One region of the Streptomyces luomodiensis genome, then DNA from elsewhere that is predicted to be linked to it. Evidence: riboswitches for the same ligand, from Rfam matches in the RefSeq annotation. Region 1 holds a riboswitch; each other region holds the start of a gene.
What was found. Region 1 has a riboswitch for cyclic di-AMP ahead of PS467_RS30315 (M23 family metallopeptidase). Riboswitches for the same ligand answer to the same signal wherever they lie in the genome.
Positions count from the first base shown of each region.

Region 2: it holds a riboswitch for cyclic di-AMP, as region 1 does, so the genes downstream of both, PS467_RS22500 (M23 family metallopeptidase) here and PS467_RS30315 (M23 family metallopeptidase) in region 1, are expected to answer to the same signal.
Region 3: it holds a riboswitch for cyclic di-AMP, as region 1 does, so the genes downstream of both, PS467_RS18500 (C40 family peptidase) here and PS467_RS30315 (M23 family metallopeptidase) in region 1, are expected to answer to the same signal.
Region 4: it holds a riboswitch for cyclic di-AMP, as region 1 does, so the genes downstream of both, PS467_RS17705 (transglycosylase family protein) here and PS467_RS30315 (M23 family metallopeptidase) in region 1, are expected to answer to the same signal.

Region 1 is NZ_CP117522.1:7,176,949-7,182,406, reverse strand. It holds gene PS467_RS30330 (bifunctional acetate--CoA ligase family protein/GNAT family N-acetyltransferase) at 1-653, opposite strand, end outside; gene PS467_RS30325 (HPr family phosphocarrier protein) at 838-1,119, shown strand; gene PS467_RS30320 (GntR family transcriptional regulator) at 1,274-2,029, opposite strand; gene PS467_RS30315 (M23 family metallopeptidase) at 2,292-3,086, opposite strand; cyclic di-AMP (ydaO/yuaA leader) riboswitch at 3,101-3,264, opposite strand; gene PS467_RS30310 (M16 family metallopeptidase) at 3,548-4,930, opposite strand; gene PS467_RS30305 (M16 family metallopeptidase) at 4,951-5,458, opposite strand, start outside.
Region 2 is NZ_CP117522.1:5,338,090-5,343,547, forward strand. It holds gene PS467_RS22495 (PP2C family protein-serine/threonine phosphatase) at 1-942, shown strand, start outside; cyclic di-AMP (ydaO/yuaA leader) riboswitch at 1,192-1,335, shown strand; gene PS467_RS22500 (M23 family metallopeptidase) at 1,347-2,594, shown strand; gene PS467_RS22505 (aldo/keto reductase) at 2,757-3,701, shown strand; gene PS467_RS22510 (hypothetical protein) at 3,811-4,110, opposite strand; gene PS467_RS22515 (DUF397 domain-containing protein) at 4,204-4,395, opposite strand; gene PS467_RS22520 (DUF397 domain-containing protein) at 4,448-4,657, opposite strand; gene PS467_RS22525 (helix-turn-helix domain-containing protein) at 4,657-5,458, opposite strand, start outside.
Region 3 is NZ_CP117522.1:4,406,107-4,411,564, forward strand. It holds gene pcrA (DNA helicase PcrA) at 1-1,918, opposite strand, end outside; cyclic di-AMP (ydaO/yuaA leader) riboswitch at 2,092-2,258, shown strand; gene PS467_RS18500 (C40 family peptidase) at 2,267-3,430, shown strand; gene PS467_RS18505 (L,D-transpeptidase) at 3,569-4,219, opposite strand; gene PS467_RS18510 (hypothetical protein) at 4,414-4,767, opposite strand; gene PS467_RS18515 (C40 family peptidase) at 5,100-5,458, shown strand, end outside.
Region 4 is NZ_CP117522.1:4,226,945-4,232,402, reverse strand. It holds gene PS467_RS17715 (cytochrome P450 family protein) at 1-1,255, shown strand, start outside; gene PS467_RS17710 (transglycosylase family protein) at 1,402-2,412, shown strand; cyclic di-AMP (ydaO/yuaA leader) riboswitch at 2,666-2,833, shown strand; gene PS467_RS17705 (transglycosylase family protein) at 2,841-3,539, shown strand; gene eno (phosphopyruvate hydratase) at 3,772-5,052, shown strand; gene PS467_RS17695 (FtsB family cell division protein) at 5,160-5,458, shown strand, end outside.

The DNA of each region.
Region 1 (5,458 bases):
GCACGCTGCTCGCGGGCGCGCATGACGGCCAGGGAGCGGTCGGTGGGTTCGAGGTCGAACTCGAGGCGGACGACCCCGTCCTCGAAGCTGCGCTTCTGGGTGTAGCCCGCGTCCGTGAACACCTTGATCATCTTGGTGTTGGCGGGCAGCACCTCGGCGGCGAACCGGCGGATGGCCCGCTCGCGCGCGACGGCGGCGATGTGTTCGAGGAGCGCGGAGGCCACCCCGCGGCCCTGGTGGGCGTCCTGGACCAGGAAGGCGACCTCGGCCTCGTCGGCGAGGGCGGGTCCGGAAGGGGCCGTGAGGCCGCCGTCCGGGGCGGTGGCGGGGGCCGAGTGGGCCGGCATTCCCCGGCTGTCGATGCGGTCGAAGCGGACGGTGGCGATGAACTCGTCCCCGACGATCGCCGCGAGGCCCACCCGGTCGACGTAGTCGTGGTGGGTGAAGCGGTGGACGTCGCGGTCGGAGAGGCGGGGGTAGGGCGCGAAGAAGCGGTAGTACTTCGACTCGTCCGAGACCCGCTCGTAGAAGCTGATCAGCCGCTGGGCGTCATCGGGGGTGATGGGGCGGATCTGTGCCGTACCACCGTCCCGGAGCACCACGTCGGCTTCCCAGTGGGTCGGGTAGGCGTGCTGATCCGGCGGATTCCGCATGGGGCCAGGGTACGGGCCGCGCGCGGTCCGCATGGTGGACACCCTTGCGTCGCGGCCAGGTGTCGGGGGAAGGTCCGTATCGGGCCGGTCCGGGCACGACCGGACTCACTCGGGCATCCCCCGGATGCATACGGACACCGTATGCTTTGGTCTAGACAACCGCACCCACCTGAAGGGCAACACCATGGCTGAGCGCCGCGTCACCATCGGCTGGGCCGAGGGCCTGCACGCCCGCCCTGCGTCGATCTTCGTCCGGGCGGCCACCGCCGCCGGCGTCCCCATCACGATCGCCAAGGCGGACGGCACCCCGGTCAACGCCGCCTCCATGCTGGCCGTGCTCGGCCTGGGCGCCCAGGGCGGCGAGGAGGTCGTCCTCGCCTCCGACGCCGACGACGCCGAGGTGGCGCTCGACCGCCTGGCGAAGCTGGTGGCGGAGGGCCTCGAGGAGCTTCCGGAGACCGTCTGAATTCCCGTGTGAATCCCGAGCGATTCGGGGAAACGGCGCGGCGGGGCCGCAGTGACCATTCCGGTCACCGCGGCCCCGTTGTTTTTCTGTTTCCGCCCGGACTCGGCGACGGAGAACCGAGCCGTGAATCAGCGCCAATAATTTCCGACCACTGTTAATTCTGGCCGCTCGCCGTGTTGACGGAATGTTTCGAAGTCCTCACCGGAATGGGGCGGTGCAGCCGGTATTCCGACAGCGAGCGCTCGGTGTGCACGGTGGCGAGCGTCCGCGCCCGGTCGGCGTCGCCGCGCGCGACCGCGTCCACCAGCGCGCCGTGCTCCGCCCACGACTCCACGGCCCGCGCGGCCGGGTCGGGGCGCCGGGCGCCCTCGGCCGGCGCGGGCTGCGGCGCCGGAACGGCCGCGAACACCCACGCGGTCTTGCGGCGCAGCTGGACGAGCATCCCGGCCAGGCTCGGACTGCCGGACGCCTGGGCGAGCGTCTCGTGGAACCAGTCGGCCAGCGGCCGCAGTTCACCGAGCTGACCGCGCTGGGCCCGCTCCCGGCCGAGCCTGACCAGCCCGCGCAGCACCTTCAGATGCGCCTCGGTGCGGCGCTGTGCGGCCCGCGCGGCGCCCAGCGGCTCCAGCAGCGCGCGGATGTCCAGCAGATCGGCCGCCTCACGTTCGGAGGGCTGGGCGACACAGGCCCCCGCATGCCGCCGGGTGGTCACGAAACCCTCGGACTCCAGGGTGCGCAGCGCCTCCCGGACGGGCACCCGCGAGACCCCGTAGCGCCGGGCGAGGAGTTCCTCGGTGAGCCGGCTGCCGGGCTGGTACGCACCGGAGACGATGTCGTCGCGAATCGCCGTACACAGTGCGTGCGCCGAAATCCGGCGACCGCCCTGGACCGCGGTCGTATCCCCGTTCATTTCCGGTCCCACATTGCCGAACCTCCGCCTAAACGCCCGCGAAACGCACCCATTGAACACGCGTTGAATACTCTATTCCAAGCGGACGCCATTTCCGATGGCGGGGAGCATTTCATGGATATTTTTTGGTCAGCGGCGGCTTGGGGTGACGGTGGCTGGGGCGGCGACGGCTTGGGGCGGCGGGCGGCGGTGCGCACGCCGAAGGCCCCGTCCGGCGGACGGGGCCTTCACGGAATGCTCGCGGTGTTCCGGGAGCAGGCGGTCAGACGTTGACGCCGTGCGAGCGCAGGTACGCCAGGGGGTCGATGTCCGACCCGTACTCCGCGCTGGTGCGGGCCTCGAAGTGCAGATGCGGTCCGGTGACGTTGCCGGTGGCGCCCGACAGGCCGATCTGCTGGCCCGGGGTCACCTTCTGGCCCACCGAGACGCCGATCGACGACAGATGACCGTACTGGGTGTAGGTGCCGTCGTTCATCTTGATGACGATGTTGTTGCCGTAGGCACCGCCCCAGCCCGCCTCGACGACCTCGCCGGAGCCCACGGCGTGCACCGAGGTGCCGGTGGAGGCGTGGAAGTCGATACCGGTGTGGGTGCCGGAGGACCACAGACCGCTGGACGCCTGGTAGGCCGTGGAGACGTAGGAGCCGCTGATCGGCGCCACGAAGGTGTTGAGGCGCTTGCGCTCGGCCTCGCGCGCCGCGCGCAGCTTGGCATCGCGCTCCGCCTTGGCCTTCTTCGCCGCCGCCTCCGCCTTCCTGGCGGCCTCCTGCCGGGCGACGGCCTCCGCCTTGGCCTTGGCGGCGGCCTGCTCGGCGGCGGTCTCCTGGGACTGCGCCTGGGCCTCGATGTGGTCCGCGATCCCGTCGCCGATCACGATCGCCTGGGTCAGACCGGTCTCGTGGGAGGAGGGGCCCTCGTCGGCCGCGAACGCCTGTCCGGCTATCCCGGCGACGACTCCCGAAGCGACCGTGGTGATGCCCGCGATGTTCGCGCCGGTGCGCAGGCCGGGTTTGCGGGGACGACGGTGCTTCCCGGTGGCGGTACGGGTGAACGCCATGGTCTGGCGCACTCCTTTCCTTCCTTCTCGCCTACCGGGTTAGCTGACGGGTTCGGAGCAGGAAGGTCTCCTACGAGCCCCTCCCCCACCGGGGAAGGCGCCCGATTCACCCCAGGGGACGTGTTGGGTCCCCGGCTCCCCTGGCTCGCGCCGTACGGGGACTCGGCGATGACTGTCCGTGCCGCGGATGCGGCGGGTCGCTGGCGAACAGCCGGATTGACGCTAAACGGGCCCGCTTTCGATCACCAAACGGTTCCGGTTTTTTGTTGCTCTCCCCACAAACCAAACACGTAGTCACTCCCACAAATCGGGCATTAAATCGGGCATGAAGGAAGGACCCCGGCACCCCCTTGGGGCCGGGGTCCTTCCCGCACCGGATCGCGGACCGGCTCATCGGCCGCATCGCCGGCCGGACGGTCCGTCAGTCGTCGGGCCGTCAGCCGACGAAGCGTCAGGCCGGCTCAGCCGGAGATGACGCGCACCTCGCCGATGCCCAGCGCCCTGACCGGCTCCTCGATCGCCGAGGCGTCGCCGACCAGCACCGTGACCAGCCGGTCCGCCGGGAAGGCGCTCACCACCGCCGCCGTGGCCTCCACCGTGCCGGTCTCCGCGAGGCGGGCGTAGAGCTGCGCCTGGAAGTCGTCCGGAAGGTGCTGTTCGACCTGGTCGGCGAGGGTGCCCGCGACGGCCGCCGCCGTCTCGTACTTCAGCGGCGCGACGCCCACCAGGTTCTGCACCGCGACATCGCGCTCCTCGTCCGTCAGCCCTTCCTCCTTCAGCGTGCGCAGCACCTTCCAGAGGTCCTCCAGCGCGGGGCCGGTGACCTCGGTGGCCACCGAGCCGCTGATCGCCAGCATCGCGGCGCCCGAGGAACCGCCGGAGGGCGCGGGGGGCGCGGAGCGCAGCACCTGGCCGAAGGCGCGCACCCCGTAGGTGTAGCCCTTCTCCTCGCGCAGCACACGGTCGAGGCGGGAGGTGAGGGTGCCGCCCAGGCAGTAGGTGCCCAGCACCTGCGCGGGCCAGACGCGGTCGTGGCGGTCGGCGCCCACGCGCCCGATGAGCAGCTGGGTCTGGACCGCGCCCGGCCGGTCGACGATCACCACGCGGCCGGTGTCGTCCGCGACGATCGGAGGCACCGTGCGCGGCACGGCCGCCCCGCCCGTCCAGGCGCCGAGGGTGTCGGCGAGCGCCCGGTCGAGGTCGACGCCGCCGAGGTCGCCCACGATGACGGCGGTGGAGGTGGAGGGCCGGACATGCGCCTCGTAGAAGGCCCGCACGGCCGCGGCGTCGATGCCCTCGATGGTCTCCTGGGTGCCTTGCCGCGGCCGGGACATCCGCGACGCGGCCGGGAAGAGGTCGGCGGAGAGGGCCATCGAGGCGCGGCGGGCCGGATTGGCCAGCTCATGGGGGATCTCGTCCAGCCGGTTGCGCACCAGCCGCTCGACCTCGCCGTCCGGGAAGGCGGGGGCGCGCAGCGCGTCGGCCAGCAGACCGAGCGCCTTGGGCAGCCGGGAGGCCGGAACCTCCAGGGAGACGCGGACGCCGGGGTGGTCGGCGTGCGCGTCCAGCGTGGCGCCACAGCGCTCGAGCTCGGCGGCGAACTCCTCGGCGTCGTGCTTGTCGGTGCCCTCCGACAGGGCGCGCGCCATGATCGTGGCGACGCCGTCGAGCCCGGCCGGCTCGGCGTCCAGCGGCGCGTCCAGATTGATCTCGACGGCGACGACCTGCTGGCCGGGGCGGTGGCAGCGCAGCACGGTGAGGCCGTTGGCCAGCTCACCGCGCTCGGGCGCCGGGAACGCCCACGGCTTGGGGGCGCCGCCCTTCGGCTGCGGGTGGAAGGTCATGGTCGCGGTGACGGCGTCGCTCACTGGGCCGCCTCCCCTTCTGCGTCGGTCTCGGCGGCTTCGTCGGCGTCGGTGTCGGCTGCGTCCTCGGCGCCCTGGACGGGCTCGTAGACCAGCACGGCGCGGTTGTCGGGGCGCAGCCGCGCGGCGGCCACGGCCCGCACCTCCTCGGGGGTGATGGCGAGCACCCGCTCCACGGCGGTCAGCGCCAGCTGCGGGTCGCCGAAGAGCACCGCGTACCGGCAGAGCTCGTCGGCGCGGCCGCCGACCGTGGCCAGCCGGTCGAGCCACTCGCGCTCGATCTGCGCCTGTGCGCGCTCCATCTCCTGCGGGGTCGGCCCCTCCTCGGCGAAGCGGGCCAGCTCCTCGTCGACGGCGGCCTCGATGGCGGGCACCTCGACACCGCCGGAGGTCTTCACGTCCAGCCAGCCGAGCGAGGGGGCGCCCGACAGCCGCAGCAGGCCGAATCCGGCGGCCACGGCGGTGCGGTCGCGGCGCACCAGGCGGTTGTGGAGCCGGGAGGACTCC
Region 2 (5,458 bases), 1.8 Mb from region 1:
GTGACCGTGCTCGCGCTGGTGATCAACCGCATCGTGCGGCTCGGCTACCACCGGCTCGCCTCGGCGCGCGGTGTCGCGGAGGCGGCTCAGCGCGCCGTCCTGCCCGCGCCGCCGGACCGTCTCGCCGGGCTGGAGATCGCGGCGCGGTACGTACCGGCGGAGAAGTACGCGGCGATCGGCGGTGATCTGTACGCGGTCCAGGACACCCCACACGGCGTACGGCTGATCATCGGGGACGTACGTGGCAAGGGGCTGCAAGCCGTGGAGGTCGTGGCGATCCTCCTCGGCTGCTTCCGGGAGGCGGCGGAGCAGGAGTCGACCCTGGAGGCGCTCGTGGGCCGGCTGGAGCGGGCGCTGCAACGCGAGGGCGCCCGGCGGGCCGACCTCGAGGTGGTCGAGGGGTTCACCACGGCCGTGGTGGCCGAGATTCCGCGCGGCGACTCCACCCTGCGGCTGATCAACCGGGGCCATCCGGCGCCGCTGCTGCTGGACGAGGACGGCGCGCTGCGCGCCCTGGAACCGGAGGCACGGGCGCTGCCGCTGGGCATGGGGGAGATGGACGGCTGGCCGGACCGGGTCAAGGAGCTGGGGTTCGCGGAGGGGGAGACGCTGCTGTTTTTCACGGACGGGGTGACGGAGGCCCGGGACCGGAACGGCGAGTTCTACGACCCGGAGGAGCGGCTGCGCGGCCAACGCTTCGATGAGCCGCAGGAGCTGGTGGGCGCGTTGGTGGCCGATGTGGAGCGCCATACGGGTGGCGGGACGCCGGACGACATGGCGCTGCTGGCGGTCCGCCGGACCTCGGCCCGCGGCAACGGACGGGCGAACGGCAACGGACGGGGGGACGGCAACGGACGAGGGAACGGCAACGGACGGGCGAACGGGAACGCGGGCGGTCGCGACGCCCGTACGAGCGCCGGCGGCCCCGCACACGGTGCGTAACCAACCGAGCTCCCTCCGCATAACAATTGACACACGATCAGCCGGACCGCGTTTTTGCCAACCCTTGCCCGAGGTGTTGACTCGCCCCCATCTGTCCCTCCATGGGCGCTAAGTTCATGCCAAAGGTGCGCGGATTCCTCGGAACGGCTTGGAATCACATCCCGCTCTCTATTAACGTTCGATAACGCAGCGCGGTCGTCACAACCGTCGCAAGGGCGGCACCGTGCGCCGTCGCCGAATCCCGTACGCACAGCGGCAGCACCGCACCACCAGCAACACCAAGGGAACCGGGGAACCAACAACCTTGGGGTGAATCGGGTCGAACCTGACCCGTAGGAGACCTTCCTGCTCCGAACCCGTCAGCTAACCCGGTAGGCGAGAGGGAAGGAAAGGAGTGCGCCTCCGTGGCGTCCAACAGGTCTGTCCTGGACGAGGCTCCGTATCGCACAGGGGGAGGCGGTTCGGGGACCGCCACCGCCTACGGCCCCGGCTTCGACGCCGGCGGCGGGACGAGCTCCGGGGGTGGGACGAGCTCCGGGGGTGGGACGAGCTCCGGGGGTGGCCGCTTCGCCCCCGACGACCGGTACTTCGCCCCCGGCGATCGGCAGGCGGACGGGGACGCGCCCGAGACCCCGGGCGCCGGCTTCGAAACCGAGTCCTGGGAGGAGTGGAACCCCACCGAGGACTCCATCGCTCCCGTACGTGGCCGGCACCGCGTGGTGAAGCAGCGGGGCGGGACCATGGCGCGCAGCGGCGCCGTCCTCGGGGTCGGCATGATCGCGGCGGTCGGCGCGGGCGGTATGGCCAGCGCCAAGGACCGTCCGGCCGCGCCCATATCCCTGCCCGACCTCGGCCATGTCGCCGACGAGGTCAAGGCCAGTCTGCCCGCCGCCAAGGACCTGCCCGGCATCGGCTCCTTCATGTCGGACGACAGCGACAGCGACGGCGCCCAGACGACCGCCGCCCCGCTCTCCCAGGCCGGTCTGACCAGCGCGGACGAGCAGCGCGGCACCACCGACGCGGGCGAGGCGCTCCGCGCCCGCATCCTCCAGCAGGCCGAGAACCAGCAGAACGCGGCGGACGAGGACAACCGCACCGCCGCGGCGAAGGCCGCCGCCAAGGACGCCGCCGACAAGGCCGCGGAGGTGGCCGCCCAGGCCAAGGCCAAGGCCGAGGCGGAGAAGAAGGCCGCCGAGCAGCGGGCGAAGGAGGCGGCCGAGAAGAAGGCCGAGGCCGCGCGCCAGGCCAGGCTCGCCGCCGCGTACACCCTCCCCGTCGGCTCGTACACCCTGACCGCGAGCTTCGGCCAGGCGGGCGACATGTGGTCGGCCGACCACACCGGCCAGGACTTCGCCGCCCCGACCGGCACTCCGGTCAAGGCGGTGCACGGCGGCACCATCACCCAGGCGGGCTGGGCCGGCTCGTACGGCTACCGCATCGTGCTGACCCTCGACGACGGCACCGAGCTCTGGTACTGCCACCTGTCCTCGATGGTCGTCACCTCCGGCAAGGTGACGACGGGCGAGACCATCGGCCGCGTCGGCGCCACCGGCAATGTGACCGGCCCGCACCTCCACCTCGAGGTCCGGCCCGGCGGCGGCTCGCCGATCGACCCGATGCCCTGGCTGCGCCAGCACGGACAGAACCCCTGACACCTCTGACACCCCTGACACCACGGTTACCCCTGATACCCCGGCGGCCCTGGCGCTCTCTCCCCCCTTGACGCCAGGGCCGCCGGTTGTTCGTGCCCGGCACGGCGCAATCCGCGCGGGTGTGGTGGAACAACCTCTTCCAGTCAGTCGTTGAGGGAATACATGGCTGACAACAAGCAGAAGATCGGTGACCTGTCCGTCTTCCCGCTCTCCTTCGGTGGGAATGTCTTCGGCTGGACCGCGAACGAGGCCGAGTCCTTCGAGGTGCTCGACGCCTATGTGGCGGCGGGCGGCAATTTCATCGACACCGCCGACGTTTACTCCGCCTGGGTGCCGGGCAACGAGGGCGGCGAGTCCGAGATCATCCTCGGCAAGTGGTTCGCCTCCCGCGGCAACCGCTCCGACATCGTCCTGGCCACCAAGGTGGGCGCCGGGGTCCCGGAGCCGCGCGGCCTGACCTCGTCCGCCATCAAGTCGGGCATCGAGGAATCCCTCCAGCGGCTGGGCACCGACTACATCGACCTCTACTACACCCACTACGACGATCCGTCGGTGCCGGTTGAGGAGATCATCACCACCCTGGACGAGCTGGTCCGGGAGGGCAAGGTCCGCGAGATCGGCGCCTCCAATGTGAGCGCCGAGCGCCTGGAGGCCCAGCTCACCTTCTCCACCCAGGAGAACCTGGCCCGCTACGTCGCCCTCCAGCCCCACTACAACCTGGTCTCGCGCGACACCTTCGAGGGCGAGCTGGCCGACGTCGCCGCCCGCCACGGCCTGGCGACCCTCCCGTACTACTCCCTGGCGTCCGGCTTCCTCACCGGCAAGTACCGTCCGGGCACCGCGGTCGACAGCCCCCGCTCCACGGGCGCGGCCAAGTACCTGGAGACCGAGCGCGGCCAGAAGGTCCTCGCCGCCCTGGACGACGTCGCCGCCAACCACGGCGCCGAGCCCGCCACGGTCGCCCTGGCCTGGCTCCTCGCCCAGCCCACGGTCGTGGCCCCCATCGCCAGCGCCCGCACCGTCGACCAGCTCCCGGCCCTCCTGGCCTCGGTCGACCTCAAGCTGACCCAGCCGGAACTGGACCTGCTGACCTCGGCCTCGGACTGAGGCCGCAGGCCGTCCGGCGGCACGGATACGCGATACGAGATACGAGGGGGCGGGCGGGCCGCAAGGCCCCGCCCGCCCCTCGTCATGCGTACGCCTACGAACCGAACGCCTACCGCCGATCGGCAAGAGCCCACGAAGCAAGGGCGACGCCACCGGCGACGGCGAACACGGACGGCCAGGCCCCGATCTTCTTCGCCAGCGGATGCGACCCGGCGAAGGCGGCCACATACGCCGCACTCAGCGCGGCCGCCGTCCCGTTCCCCGCCTTCTCCCGCCACCCCCGAGCGGCCACCGCCCCGGCGGCGGCCAGGGCAACCCCACCCAAGGGCCGCTTCTTGGTCCACCGGGCAACCCCATACCCACCGACCAACCCACTAGCGGCCACGACACCCGCCGGCACTCCAGCCATCCCGATACCTCCCACTCCAAGGATCTCCTCGCCCCGACCCTACGCAGCGGGCACCCCGAACGGACCCTCGACCCGGTCCAAGCCCAGCCGGTCTCAGCCCAACCGACCACTCCGCACCGCCGCGACAAAGTCCCGCCAGGCGCCACCCGAGAACCCGACCACGGGCCCACCCGGATCCTTGGAGTCCCGCACCGCGGTCCCCTCACCGGCCAGACCGGCCACCTCGACGCAGTTGCCTCCGGCTCCGTTGCTGTAGCTGCTCTTGTGCCAAATGAGAGGTGTCATCGGCGCACTTCTCCATCTCTGTCCTGAGCGGTCAGGGACGCGAGACGGGATCTCAGCCGAGCTGTCCGTGACGCACAGCGGCCACGAAGTCCGACCACGCGCGGTGCGAGAACCCGAGCACGGGACCGCTCTGATCCTTAGAGTCCCGCACGGCGGTCGAGTCCGGCCGGAAGGCCGCCTCGACGCATTCGGTGTTGCCGGCACCGCTGTAGGAGGACTTGAACCAGCCGCCGTCTCTCTCGGATATGCCGGGCTCGCGCATCACATCTCCTCACGGACGCGTTCGATGAGGGCGGAGGACGAGGCCATGTCCAGCGCCTGAGCGCGAAGGTAGTCGAACGCGACCCGGTAGCGCTCCAGTTCCTCGTCCTTCTCCATGAAGAGCGAGCCGACGTGGATGTCGACGTACACGACGTCCAGTGAGGGCTCGGCACCCCCGAGGATCACGAAGCTCCCCATGGCGGCCGAGTGCGCGCCCTTGGCGAACGGCAGGACCTGGAGCGTGATGTCCGGAGACTCGTTGGCCCTCAACAAGTGATCCAGCTGCTCCCGCATCACCTCTCGCGAGCCGACCACGCGCCGGATCACCGACTCGTCGAGGATGGCCCACAGGTGCGGTGGCTTCGGTCGGCTCAGAATCTCCTGCCGCTTCATCCGAAGATCGACCAACCGCTCGATCTCCTCCGCGGACAGCCGCATCTCCGACGCGTGCTGCACCGCCTCCGTATAGCCGCGCGTCTGCAGAAGCCCCGGCACATACAGACACGCGAAGTGGTCCTCCCGAACCGCCTCGTCCTCCAACGTGAACAGCAGGTTCATGCTCTCCGGCAGGGAATCCGCGAAAGAGTTCCACCACCCCTGCCGCTTCGCGTCCTTGGCAAGGCCCACCACGGCCTCGCGCTCCGCCTCACTCGCTCCGTACTCACGGCACAGCGCGTCCACGATGGGCCACTTCACAGGCCCTTCCTGCGTCTCGTACCGGCTGACGGTCGCCTTCGAGACCCCGACGAGCCGCCCGGCCTCCTCCAGCGTCATCCCTTTGCGGGCCCGGAACTTGCGCATC
Region 3 (5,458 bases), 2.8 Mb from region 1:
TGTGCAGCGTCATCAGCGTGATCACGCCGGAGCCCTCGGTGTCCTCGTCCGGGATCTGGTCGGAGTCGGCGACGAGCGCGACCTGCTCCAGGAAGTCCGCGAGGCTGCCGGGGTTCTCCTCGCTCCGGTCCTGCTCGAACTCCAGGGCCACGGCCGCGAGCTCCTGGAGGTTCTCGATCCGGGTCTCGTCCTGCGGATCGGTGGACGCCTGGAGCTCGGCCAGATAGCCGGTGCGCTCCAGCACCGCCTCCAGGACGGTCGCCGGGCCCGCCCCGGACTCCGCGATGGTGTGCAGCTCCTCCATGAGGGTGTTGAACCGCTTGACGGCGTTGGCCGAGCGGGCCGCCATGCCGTACGCCTCGTCCACCCGGCGCAGCGCCTGCGGGAAGGTGATCTTCTCGCGCAGCGCCAGCGCGTCGATCATGGCCTCGGCGCGCTCCCCGATACCGCGCTTGGGCACGTTCAGAATCCGGCGCAGCGGGACGGAGTCCTCGGGGTTGGCCAGCACCCGCAGGTACGCGAGGACGTCCCGGACCTCCTTGCGCTCATAGAAGCGCACGCCGCCGACGACCTTGTACGGCAGCCCGACCCGGATGAAGATCTCCTCGAAGACACGGGACTGGGCGTTGGTCCGGTAGAAGACCGCCACGTCCCCGGCCTTGGCGTCGCCCGCGTCCGTCAGCCGGTCGATCTCGTCGGCGACGAACTGGGCCTCGTCGTGCTCGGTGTCGGCCACATAGCCGACGATCTCGGCTCCGGCGCCGGCCTGTGTCCACAGGTTCTTCGGGCGGCGGTTCTCATTGCGCTCGATGACCGCGTTGGCCGCACTCAGGATGGTCTGGGTCGAGCGGTAGTTCTGCTCGAGGAGGATCGTCCGCGCGGTGGGGTAGTCCTCCTCGAACTGGAGGATGTTACGGATCGTGGCGCCCCGGAAGGCGTAGATCGACTGATCGGCGTCGCCCACCACGCACAGCTCGGCGGCGGTCGTCTCCTCGGTGTCCGTGCCCACCAGCTCGCGCACGAGGGTGTACTGGGCGTGGTTGGTGTCCTGGTACTCGTCCACCAGGACGTGCCGGAAGCGGCGGCGGTAGTGCTCGGCGACGTCCGGGAACGCCTGGAGCAGATTGACCGTGGTCATGATGATGTCGTCGAAGTCCAGCGCATTGGCCTCGCGCAGCCTCGACTGGTACATCGCGTACGCCTCAGCGAGGGTCTTCTCAAAGCCGTCCGCAGCCTGCCCGGCGAAGGTCTCCTCGTCGATCAGCTCGTTCTTCAGGTTGGAGATCTTGGCGCTGAAGGACTTCGGCGGGAACCGCTTGGGGTCGAGGTCCAGATCCCGGCAGACCAGCGACATCAGCCGCTTGGAGTCGGCGGCGTCGTAGATCGAGAACGACGAGGTGAAGCCGAGCTTCTTGGACTCTCGGCGCAGGATGCGGACGCAGGCGCTGTGGAAAGTGGACACCCACATGGCGTTGGCCCGCGGGCCGACGAGCTCCTCGACGCGCTCCTTCATCTCGCCCGCCGCCTTGTTGGTGAAGGTGATGGCGAGGATCTGGCCGGGGTGCACCCCGCGGGCACCGAGCAGATACGCGATGCGGTGGGTGAGCACCCGGGTCTTGCCGGAGCCGGCGCCCGCGACGATCAGCAGCGGAGCGCCGGTGTGCTCCACGGCGGCCTTCTGCTGCTCGTTCATCCCCTCGAGCAGGGCGGACGGGTCCACGGCGGGCCGCGGCGCGCCGTCCCGGTAGTGGGCCTCCCTGGGCACGGGCGCGTCGAAGGCGCCGCTGAAGAGGTGATGCGGCACGTCCTCAGCACCACCGTGGGCAGGGTGCGCCGAATCCTCGGGCGGCGGTGGCTCCTCCTCATGAGAGGGGGGCCCGAGGTCCGCCAGGAAGCTGTCGTCAAAGAGGCTGCTCATCGCTCCCCGAGTCTAGGCCGCCCCACTGACACCCGACGTCCGAACATCACGAAACGGTTTCGGGCAAAACGAACACCAGTCTTCACAGAAGCCCCACGCATTGGCTACCGTCCTGCGTCAGGCGGCCCGGACGATCCGTCGGCGAACCGCGTCGGCACGGGCGGCCTCCGCCGAGTCCGGCACCGCCGCGAGGCGGCCCGGAGCCGGGGACCCAGAACGCACGACCGGGGTGAATCGGCCGAGCGGTGCGGCACGCACGTGCCGCGCGCGAGGCCGTAGGGCAACCTTCCGAACCGCCCGAACCCGACAGCTAACCCGGTAGGCGGTCCACGGAAGGAGTCGCCTCCTTTGGCGTCGCACCGCAAACCGCGGACCCGCATACCCGCCCCGCGCACCGGTCACGGCCGCCGTACGGCCGTCGGGTTCACCACGGCCGCCCTCGCCTCCGTCACCCTCCTGTCCCAGTCGGCCAACGCCGCGCCCGGTGATCCCCGGCCGGCCTCCCAGTCGATCGAGAAGGTCAAGGAGAAGGTCGACACCCTCTACCACCAGGCGGAGACCGCCACCCAGCGCTACAACGCCGCGAAGGAACGCACCGACCAGCAGCGGGCCAAGGTCGACAAGCTGCTGGACTCCGTCGCCCAGCGCACCGAGAAGCTCAACGAGGCGCGACGCACACTGGGCACCTACGCCGCCGCCCAGTACCGCGACGGCGGATTGGCCCGCTCCGCCGCGACCCTGCTGTTCTCCGACGATCCGCAGGACGTCTTCGACCAGTCGCATCTGCTGGACCGGCTGACCGGTCGACAGAAGCAGGCCGTCGACAACTTCCGGACACAGCGGACGAAGACCGCCGAGGAGCGCCGTAAGGCCGGCGCGAGCCTCGCCACGCTGACCGCGGCGCAGAAGCAGCTGAAGACCCAGAAGAAGACCGTCCAGGACAAACTGACCGAGGCCCGGCGGCTGCTGGCGAATCTGACCGCCAAGGAGAAGGCACGGCTGGCGGCGATCGAGAAGAAGCAGGCGGAAGAGGCCCGCCGTAAGGCCGCCGCGCTGGCCGAGAAGCAGCGGCAGGAGGCCGCCGCCCGGAAAAAGCAGCAGGAGCAGCAGGGACAGCAGGACGGGAGCGGCGGCTCGACGGCCCCCTCGGCCCCCGCCAACAGCTCCAAGGCGGCCCAGGCCATCGCCTTCGCGAAGGCGCAGCTCGGCAAGCCGTACGTGTGGGGCGCCACCGGCCCGAGCTCCTTCGACTGCTCAGGACTGACGCAGGCGGCCTGGAAGTCCGCCGGGATCTCGCTGCCGCGCACCACCTGGGACCAGGTGAAGATCGGTACGCGCGTCTCGACGTCCCAGCTCCAGCCGGGCGATCTCGTCTTCTTCTACGACGACATCAGCCATGTCGGCCTCTACATCGGCGACGGGATGATGATCCACGCGCCGAAGCCGGGCGATGTGGTGAAGAAGGCCCCGATCACGGAGATGCCGATTTACGGGAGCGTACGGCCCGCGTAGGCCAGGCTCTCGTCGGCCAGGCTTTCGCGGGCCAGGCTTTCGCGGGTCAGGCTGAGCCAGACTTTCGCGGGGCAGGCCCTCAGAGGCCGCGGTGCCGCTGCCCGGGGCCGGGTCTCGGGCAGCGGCACCGGCATCGCCTCAGGTGCCGGGCTTGCGCCCGTAGACGTACACATCGTCGCCGTTCTTCAGCAGGCTCCAGTACTTCTTGGCGTCGGCCGCGCGCATATTGACGCAGCCGTGGGAGCCGGGCGGGGACCATACGCTGCCGGCGATGGAGTGGAACGCCTGACCGCCGTCGAAGAACTGGCTGTAGGGCATGGCGACCTTGTAGAGCGTCGACCAGTGGTTCTTGTTCCGCCAGTAGACCCTGGTCAGCCCGGTGCGGGTCTCGAAGCCGTTCCGCCCGGTCCGCACCGGAACCGGTCCGTAGACCAGCCGGGAGCCGTCCTGGATCCAGCTCAGCTGCCGGGTGAGGTCGACACAGGCGATGCGGCCCTTGTTGGTCGGGCACTTCTTCGCCGCGTTCGGTTTGTGTCCGGCCGCCTTCTGGGCGTTGATCAGCTTCATCACACCCGAGGTGATCGGGCCGGCGTAGCCGATCGTCGGGCTGATGCCGTGGTTGATCTGGAACTTCTGGATCGCGCGGCAGTCCGCCCGCGACTGCCGCCCGTCGACGGGGCGGCCCAGGAACTTCTCGGCCTGCTTCTGATACGGACCCGCGGTGCTGGTGCAGTACGACGCGGCGGCCTGCGCCGGACCGGCCACGGCGACCGCGAGCGGCACCGTCATCCCCGCCAGCCCCAGCACGATGCCCGCACGCCGGCTACGACGACCTCCGAGACTCCCGAGACCTCCGCGACCTCCGACTGACCCCCATACCCCCATGGCCACTCCTCTCGACTGCCAAGCTCTTTACTACGACAGCTCGCGAGTGCAAATGGTTGCACCGAGGTTGCGCTCAGCTCCCCCCGTACATCAGTTCGTCAGGTCCACAGAACGGCGATGAAGATGTTTGCCGTTGTCAAGGCACCCACCGCGCCGAAGGCGGCCGACTCGACCTTCTCCTCGTCGCGCTTCACGTACACCAGACCGAGGATCACGATCAGCAGCGCCAGCTTCAGGCCGATCTTGACGGTATTGACGCTGTTGTCGTCGGCCTGATTGAGCCCGACCAGCGCCACGCCGGTCACCAGCATGGTCAGCGCGCCGTGCAGCATCCCCGGGGTCATCCGGGCCTCGCCCGCGCTCATCGCCTTCATCTGCGAGAGGAAGCCACCGAGCAGCGCGCCGATGCCGACGATGTGCAGACCGACGAACAGATGAATGAGTACGTCCATAGCTCGGGAGAGTAACCGCGCGCATAACACCGGCCGGCACCCGGGTGGGCCCCTATGGGCGCTTCGGTCAGGGCCGCTCGAGACTCTCGGCCACCCCGCTCACCCTGCGATCAGTCGCCGTCACAGGAGCGACGAAAACCGTCCACTCCCGTTCATTCACCCGCATGGCCCCCACTTTCCGGCCTAGCTTCCCCTCCAGGTGGCAGTCCGCTTCCCGTCAACCGAGGGTCCCCGCCTTCATGGCGGGCTGCCACCCGCCCGTCCGTTCCCCATGAAGGTCCAGGACCCGAAACGTCCTGGAATGCCCAAGAGAGACCAGGTGAACCGCCGCAGTGGCGTCGCACAGGAAGCCCAAGCAGCGCTCGCTCACCAGCAGCACCGCCCGCGCGGCCGCGCTCCTCGCCCTCACGGGCACCGCGTCCGCCACCCTCCTCGACGGCACCGGGCACGCCGAGCACCACCTCACCCCCGCTCAGGTGAGGGCGAAGGTCGATGAGTACCGACGGGAGGCCGAGGAGGCCACCGAGAAGTACAACGGCGCGAAGGACAAGGCCGACAAGGCCCGGCGGGCGCTGGACGCGCTGCGCGACCAGGCCGCCCGCCGCACCACCCGGCTCAACGCCGCGCGCAACGCCCTCGGCGCCTTCGCCGCCGCCCAGTACCGCTCCGGGACCATCGCCCCGGCCCTCCA
Region 4 (5,458 bases), 3.0 Mb from region 1:
CACCTGGGAGTTCGCCACCGATCCCTACCCCGCCTACGCCTGGCTACGCGAGCACGCCCCGGTTCACCGGACCACGCTGCCCAGCGGTGTCGAGGCGTGGCTGGTGACCCGCTACGCCGATGCCAGGAAGGCACTGGCCGATCCCCGGCTCTCGAAGAACCCCCAGCGGCACAGCGCGGCGGCCCACGCCAAGGGCAAGGTGGGCATTCCAGGCGAACGGCGCGCGGAGCTGATGACACATCTGCTCAATATCGATCCCCCTGACCACACCCGGCTCCGGCGGCTGGTGTCGAAGGCCTTCACCCCGCGCCGGGTGGCCGCGTTCGCCCCCCGGGTGCGGACCCTCACCGACCAGCTCATCGACGCCTTCGAGGAGAGGGGAGAGGCGGACCTCATCCATGAGTTCGCCTTCCCTCTCCCTATCTATGCGATCTGCGATCTGCTCGGGGTGCCGCGCGAGGACCAGGACGACTTCCGCGACTGGGCCGGCACGATGATCCGGCACGGCGGGGGCCCGCGCGGTGGGGTGGCCCGCGCCGTGAAGCGGATCCGGGCGTATCTCGCCGAGCTGATCCACCGCAAGCGGCTGGAGCTCGCGGAGCGGCAGGAAGAAGGAGAGCGGAGAGAAGAAGGGGACGGGGAGGATCTGATCTCCGGTCTGATCCGGGCCGGCCACCACGGTGAGCACCTCACCGAGAACGAGGCCGCGGCCATGGCCTTCATCCTTCTGTTCGCCGGATTCGAGACCACCGTCAACCTCATCGGCAACGGCGTCTACGCACTGCTGCGCCATCCCGAGCAGCGCGCCCTCATGCAGCGGGCCCTGACAGAAGGGGACGAGCGGCTGCTGGCCGCCGGGGTCGAGGAGCTGCTGCGCTACGACGGGCCGGTGGAGATCGCCACCTGGCGGTTCGCCACCGAGCCGCTCACCCTCGGGGGGCAGCGCATCGCCGAGGGGGAGCCGGTGCTGGTGGTGCTCGCCGCCGCCGACCGGGACCCCGAGCGGTTCGAGGCGCCCGACGTCCTCGACCTCACCCGCCGCGACAACCAGCACCTGGGCTACGGCCATGGCATCCATTACTGTCTGGGCGCCCCGCTGGCCCGGCTGGAGGCCCAGACCGCGATCGGCACCCTGCTGCGGCGCCTGCCCGGACTGCGGCTCGCGGCGGACCCGGAGGACCTGCGGTGGCGCGGCGGGCTCATCATGCGCGGGCTGCGCACCCTGCCGGTGACCTGGAACTCCGGGGCCCAGTGAGGTCGGCAAGACCCGTACGGCCCGGCAAAGGTGACGAAAGGTCAGCCACGTGATCGCGGCGTGACCTGGGATACATCGCCTTGTGATGATCGTGTGCCGTCGCTATGTTCACCGGCAACCGATTCGCCACAGGAGAGGTCAATCGCATGCGTTCCGGTAATGGTCGACACCGTCGCCCCCGTCAGGCTCCGGCCATCGTCGTCGCGGCGGGGGTCACGGGCGCGGGCATCGCCATGCCCCTCTTCGGGGCGGCCGGCGCGCAGGCCGCCGACGCCGACACCTGGGACCGGGTCGCCGAATGCGAGAGCGGCGGCATGTGGAGCGCCAACGAGGGCGACGGCTTCTACGGCGGACTGCGGCTGACCCTCGACCTGTGGAAGAAGTACGGCGGCACGGAGTACGCCCCGCGCCCCGACCTGGCCTCCCGCTCCCAGCAGATATCCGTCGCCGAGTCGATCCTCGGCGACCGCGGGCCCGGCGCCTGGCCGAACTGTTCACTGGGTACCGGACTCACCGGCAGTGCCGACGCCCCCGATGTGAACCCCGGCCGCACGGCCACCCCGGAGACGGATCCGGAGGCGGACCCGGCCCCGGGAGCGGGCCGGTCCGACGGCTCCGGGGGGTCGGACGCGTCCGGGTCGGCCGAGCGGCCGGACACGTCCGACGCCTCGCGGTCCTCCGATGGACTGGACGGCTCGGCGTCGGACGGCTCCGCTTCGGGCGGTTCCGAGGGGTCCTCGAAGGAGCCTGCGGGCGAGTCCTCGAAGAAGCCCGCGGACGAGCCCGCCGACGAGCCCTCGGGCGGGCCCGCGGACGAGGGCTCGAAGGGGTCCGCGGGGGACTCCTCCGCCGACCCCGCGCCCACTGGCCGCCATCGTGGCGCCCAGGACGCCGGGGAGCGGGCCGGTGACGGCGGTTCGGGGGACGCGCGGCCCTCCGGGCGCCACGCCTCCCGCGATGGCGCGGACCGCACCCAGGACCCCACGGGCGACGCCTACACCGTTCGACCCGGTGACAACCTGTCAGGGATCGCCGAGGACCAGAACGTCAGCCGTGGTTGGCAAGGGCTCTACGAAGACAACGAGGACCTCATCGGCATCGACCCCGACCTGATCCTTCCTGGTCAGCGCCTTGACCTCACCATCAGGGAGCAGTGATTCGGGGTGAATTGCCCGATCTGGTTCCGGTGAGACATACATCTCGTCACATTTTCCGGGCCGCACCGCGTGTCCGATCCCTCCCCACCCGGCCCACCTGCACTGATGTGGGCCGGGTGAGATCAATTACAGCCCCATTCACTGCGATTGGGGTGTTTGAACCTTCTCCGGAGGTGTGTTTACCGTCTTCCCGCTCGCCACCGCGGGCACCGTCGATCGTCACGCCGAATCCTGCCGGCGGTCGGGGGGAACCGACGCGTCAGCGCCGAAGGCAGGAGCGGGGGACCCAAGGTAGGTGCCGAGTGGCCTGTGGACACGGGCTCGTCGGCTAGGGGTGAAGCCGGACGCGACCATCGCGACCGGCCGGGCAACTCACGTCCGAACCCGACAGCTCACCTCGTAGGCGTCGGTGAGGAAACGAACCAACGATGCTCAAGTCCAACGGGAAGCACCGCCGCCCCTCCAAGGCCACCCGTATCGCCGCGCTCACCGGCCTGGCCGGCGCCGCCGTGGCGGCACCGCTCATCGGGGCCACCTCCGCCTCCGCGGCCACCACCTCTCAGTGGGACGAGGTCGCGCAGTGCGAGTCCGGTGGTAACTGGTCGATCAACACCGGCAACGGCTACTACGGCGGTCTGCAGTTCTCGAGCTCCACCTGGGCCGCCTACGGCGGTACCGCGTTCGCCCCCACCGCGGACAAGGCCAGCAAGGGCCAGCAGATACAGATCGCCGAGAAGGTCCTCGGCAGCCAGGGCAAGGGTGCCTGGCCGGTCTGCGGCAAGGGCCTGACCGCCGGCGGCAGCCCGTCCGCACCCTCGGCGCCCGCCGCTCCTTCGACGTCTTCCGGTGCGCAGGGCGGAACCTCCACCGAGTCGGCCCCGGCCGCCAAGCCCGCCCAGCCGAAGGCGCAGCCCCGTACCGCGTCCCAGCACGCCGCGCGTCAGCAGGCGCGCGGTCCGATCAAGAAGGGTGACGGCGAGTACAAGGTCAAGTCCGGCGACACCCTCGGCAAGATCGCCGAGGCGCACCATGTCAAGGGTGGCTGGAAGAAGCTCTTCCAGCTGAACAAGGACATCGTCGAGAAGGCCGACCTGATCTACCCGGGTCAGCGCCTGCACCTCAGCTAAGCCGCCTGAGAGCCGGCTGAGAACGGGCCCCGGCCGGGCGTGCCGCCCCATGGCGCGCCCGGCCGGGGCTCACGCATAGCGGGCCACCCATTCCAGAGAAATCTGGATATTCAATCCTGAATCTGGCTTTTTGTGTCACGTCCCGTCTCGTGGGACGGGCGAACGCGGGGCGCAGCCCTCCCGGCCCGTTAGGCTCGTGCTGCTACCGCAGACCCATACGAAGGAGAACCTCGTGCCGTCCATCGACGTCGTCGTAGCTCGCGAGATCCTCGACTCGCGAGGCAACCCCACGGTCGAGGTCGAGGTCGGCCTCGACGACGGCAGCACCGGCCGTGCCGCCGTTCCGTCCGGCGCCTCCACCGGCGCCTTCGAGGCCCTCGAGCTCCGTGACGGCGACAAGAACCGTTACAACGGCAAGGGCGTGGAGAAGGCCGTCCTCGCCGTCATCGAGCAGATCGGCCCCGAGCTGGTCGGCTACGACGCCACCGAGCAGCGCCTGATCGACCAGGCGATGTTCGACCTGGACGCCACCCCGGACAAGTCCTCGCTCGGCGCCAACGCCATCCTCGGCGTCTCCCTGGCCGTCGCGCACGCCGCCTCCGAGGCGTCCGACCTCCCGCTCTTCCGTTACCTCGGCGGCCCGAACGCCCATCTGCTGCCGGTCCCGATGATGAACATCCTCAACGGCGGGTCGCACGCCGACTCCAACGTGGACATCCAGGAGTTCATGATCGCTCCGATCGGCGCGGAGTCCTTCTCCGAGGCCCTGCGCTGGGGCGCCGAGGTCTACCACACGCTGAAGTCCGTGCTGAAGGAGCGGGGCCTGTCCACCGGCCTCGGCGACGAGGGCGGTTTCGCGCCGAACCTCGGCTCCAACCGTGAGGCCCTCGACCTGATCGTCGAGGCCATCAAGAAGGCCGGCTACCAGCCGGGCCAGGACATCGCGCTCGCGCTCGACGTCGCCGCCTCCGAGTTCTACAAGGACGGCGCGTACCAGTTCGAGGGCCAGTCCCGGACCGCCGCCGAGATGACCTCGTACTACGCCGAGCTGGTGGCGGCGTACCCGCTGGTCTCCATCGAGGACCCGCTGAACGAGGAGGACTGGGACGGCTGGAAGACCATCACCGAGCAGCTCGGCGACAAGGTCCAGCTGGTCGGCGACGACCTCTTCGTCACCAACCCGGAGCGGCTGTCCCGCGGTATCGAGAACGACACCGCGAACGCCCTGCTGGTCAAGGTCAACCAGATCGGCTCGCTGACCGAGACCCTGGACGCGGTCGAGCTGGCCCAGCGCAACGGCTACAAGTGCATGATGTCGCACCGCTCCGGTGAGACCGAGGACGTCACCATCGCCGACCTGGCCGTCGCCACCAACTGCGGTCAGATCAAGACCGGCGCCCCGGCCCGCTCCGAGCGGGTGGCCAAGTACAACCAGCTGCTGCGCATCGAGGAGATCCTCGACGACGCCGCGGTGTACGCGGGCCGCTCGGCCTTCCCGCGCTTCAAGGGCTGACCCTTCCCTCCGGGGAGCGGACCCGTCTGACGCATGTCCCCGGCCGCGGTCCCGTACCGTGGCCGGGGACGGCGTTACGCAAGCGAAGTCATCACCGGGGAGGCGACGTGCCGGCGGATCGGGAACGGTTCTCCACCGCGACCAGGCTCAAGGCGCTCGGCGAGCACGCCGCCGCCCGGGTCTACCGCGTGCGGACCAAGCGCCGCCGGGGCCGGCTGACCGGCCGCGCGGCGCTGCTCGCGCTGGTCGTCTGCTCCCTCGTCGTGGCGCTCGCCTATCCGATGCGGCAGTACATCTCCCAGCGCTCGGACATCGCCGAGCAGCGGCGCGAGGCCCAGCGGGCCCGCGAGGACGTCAAGAAGCTGCGGGAGCAGAAGGCCCGGCTGCGCGACCCCGCCTACACCGA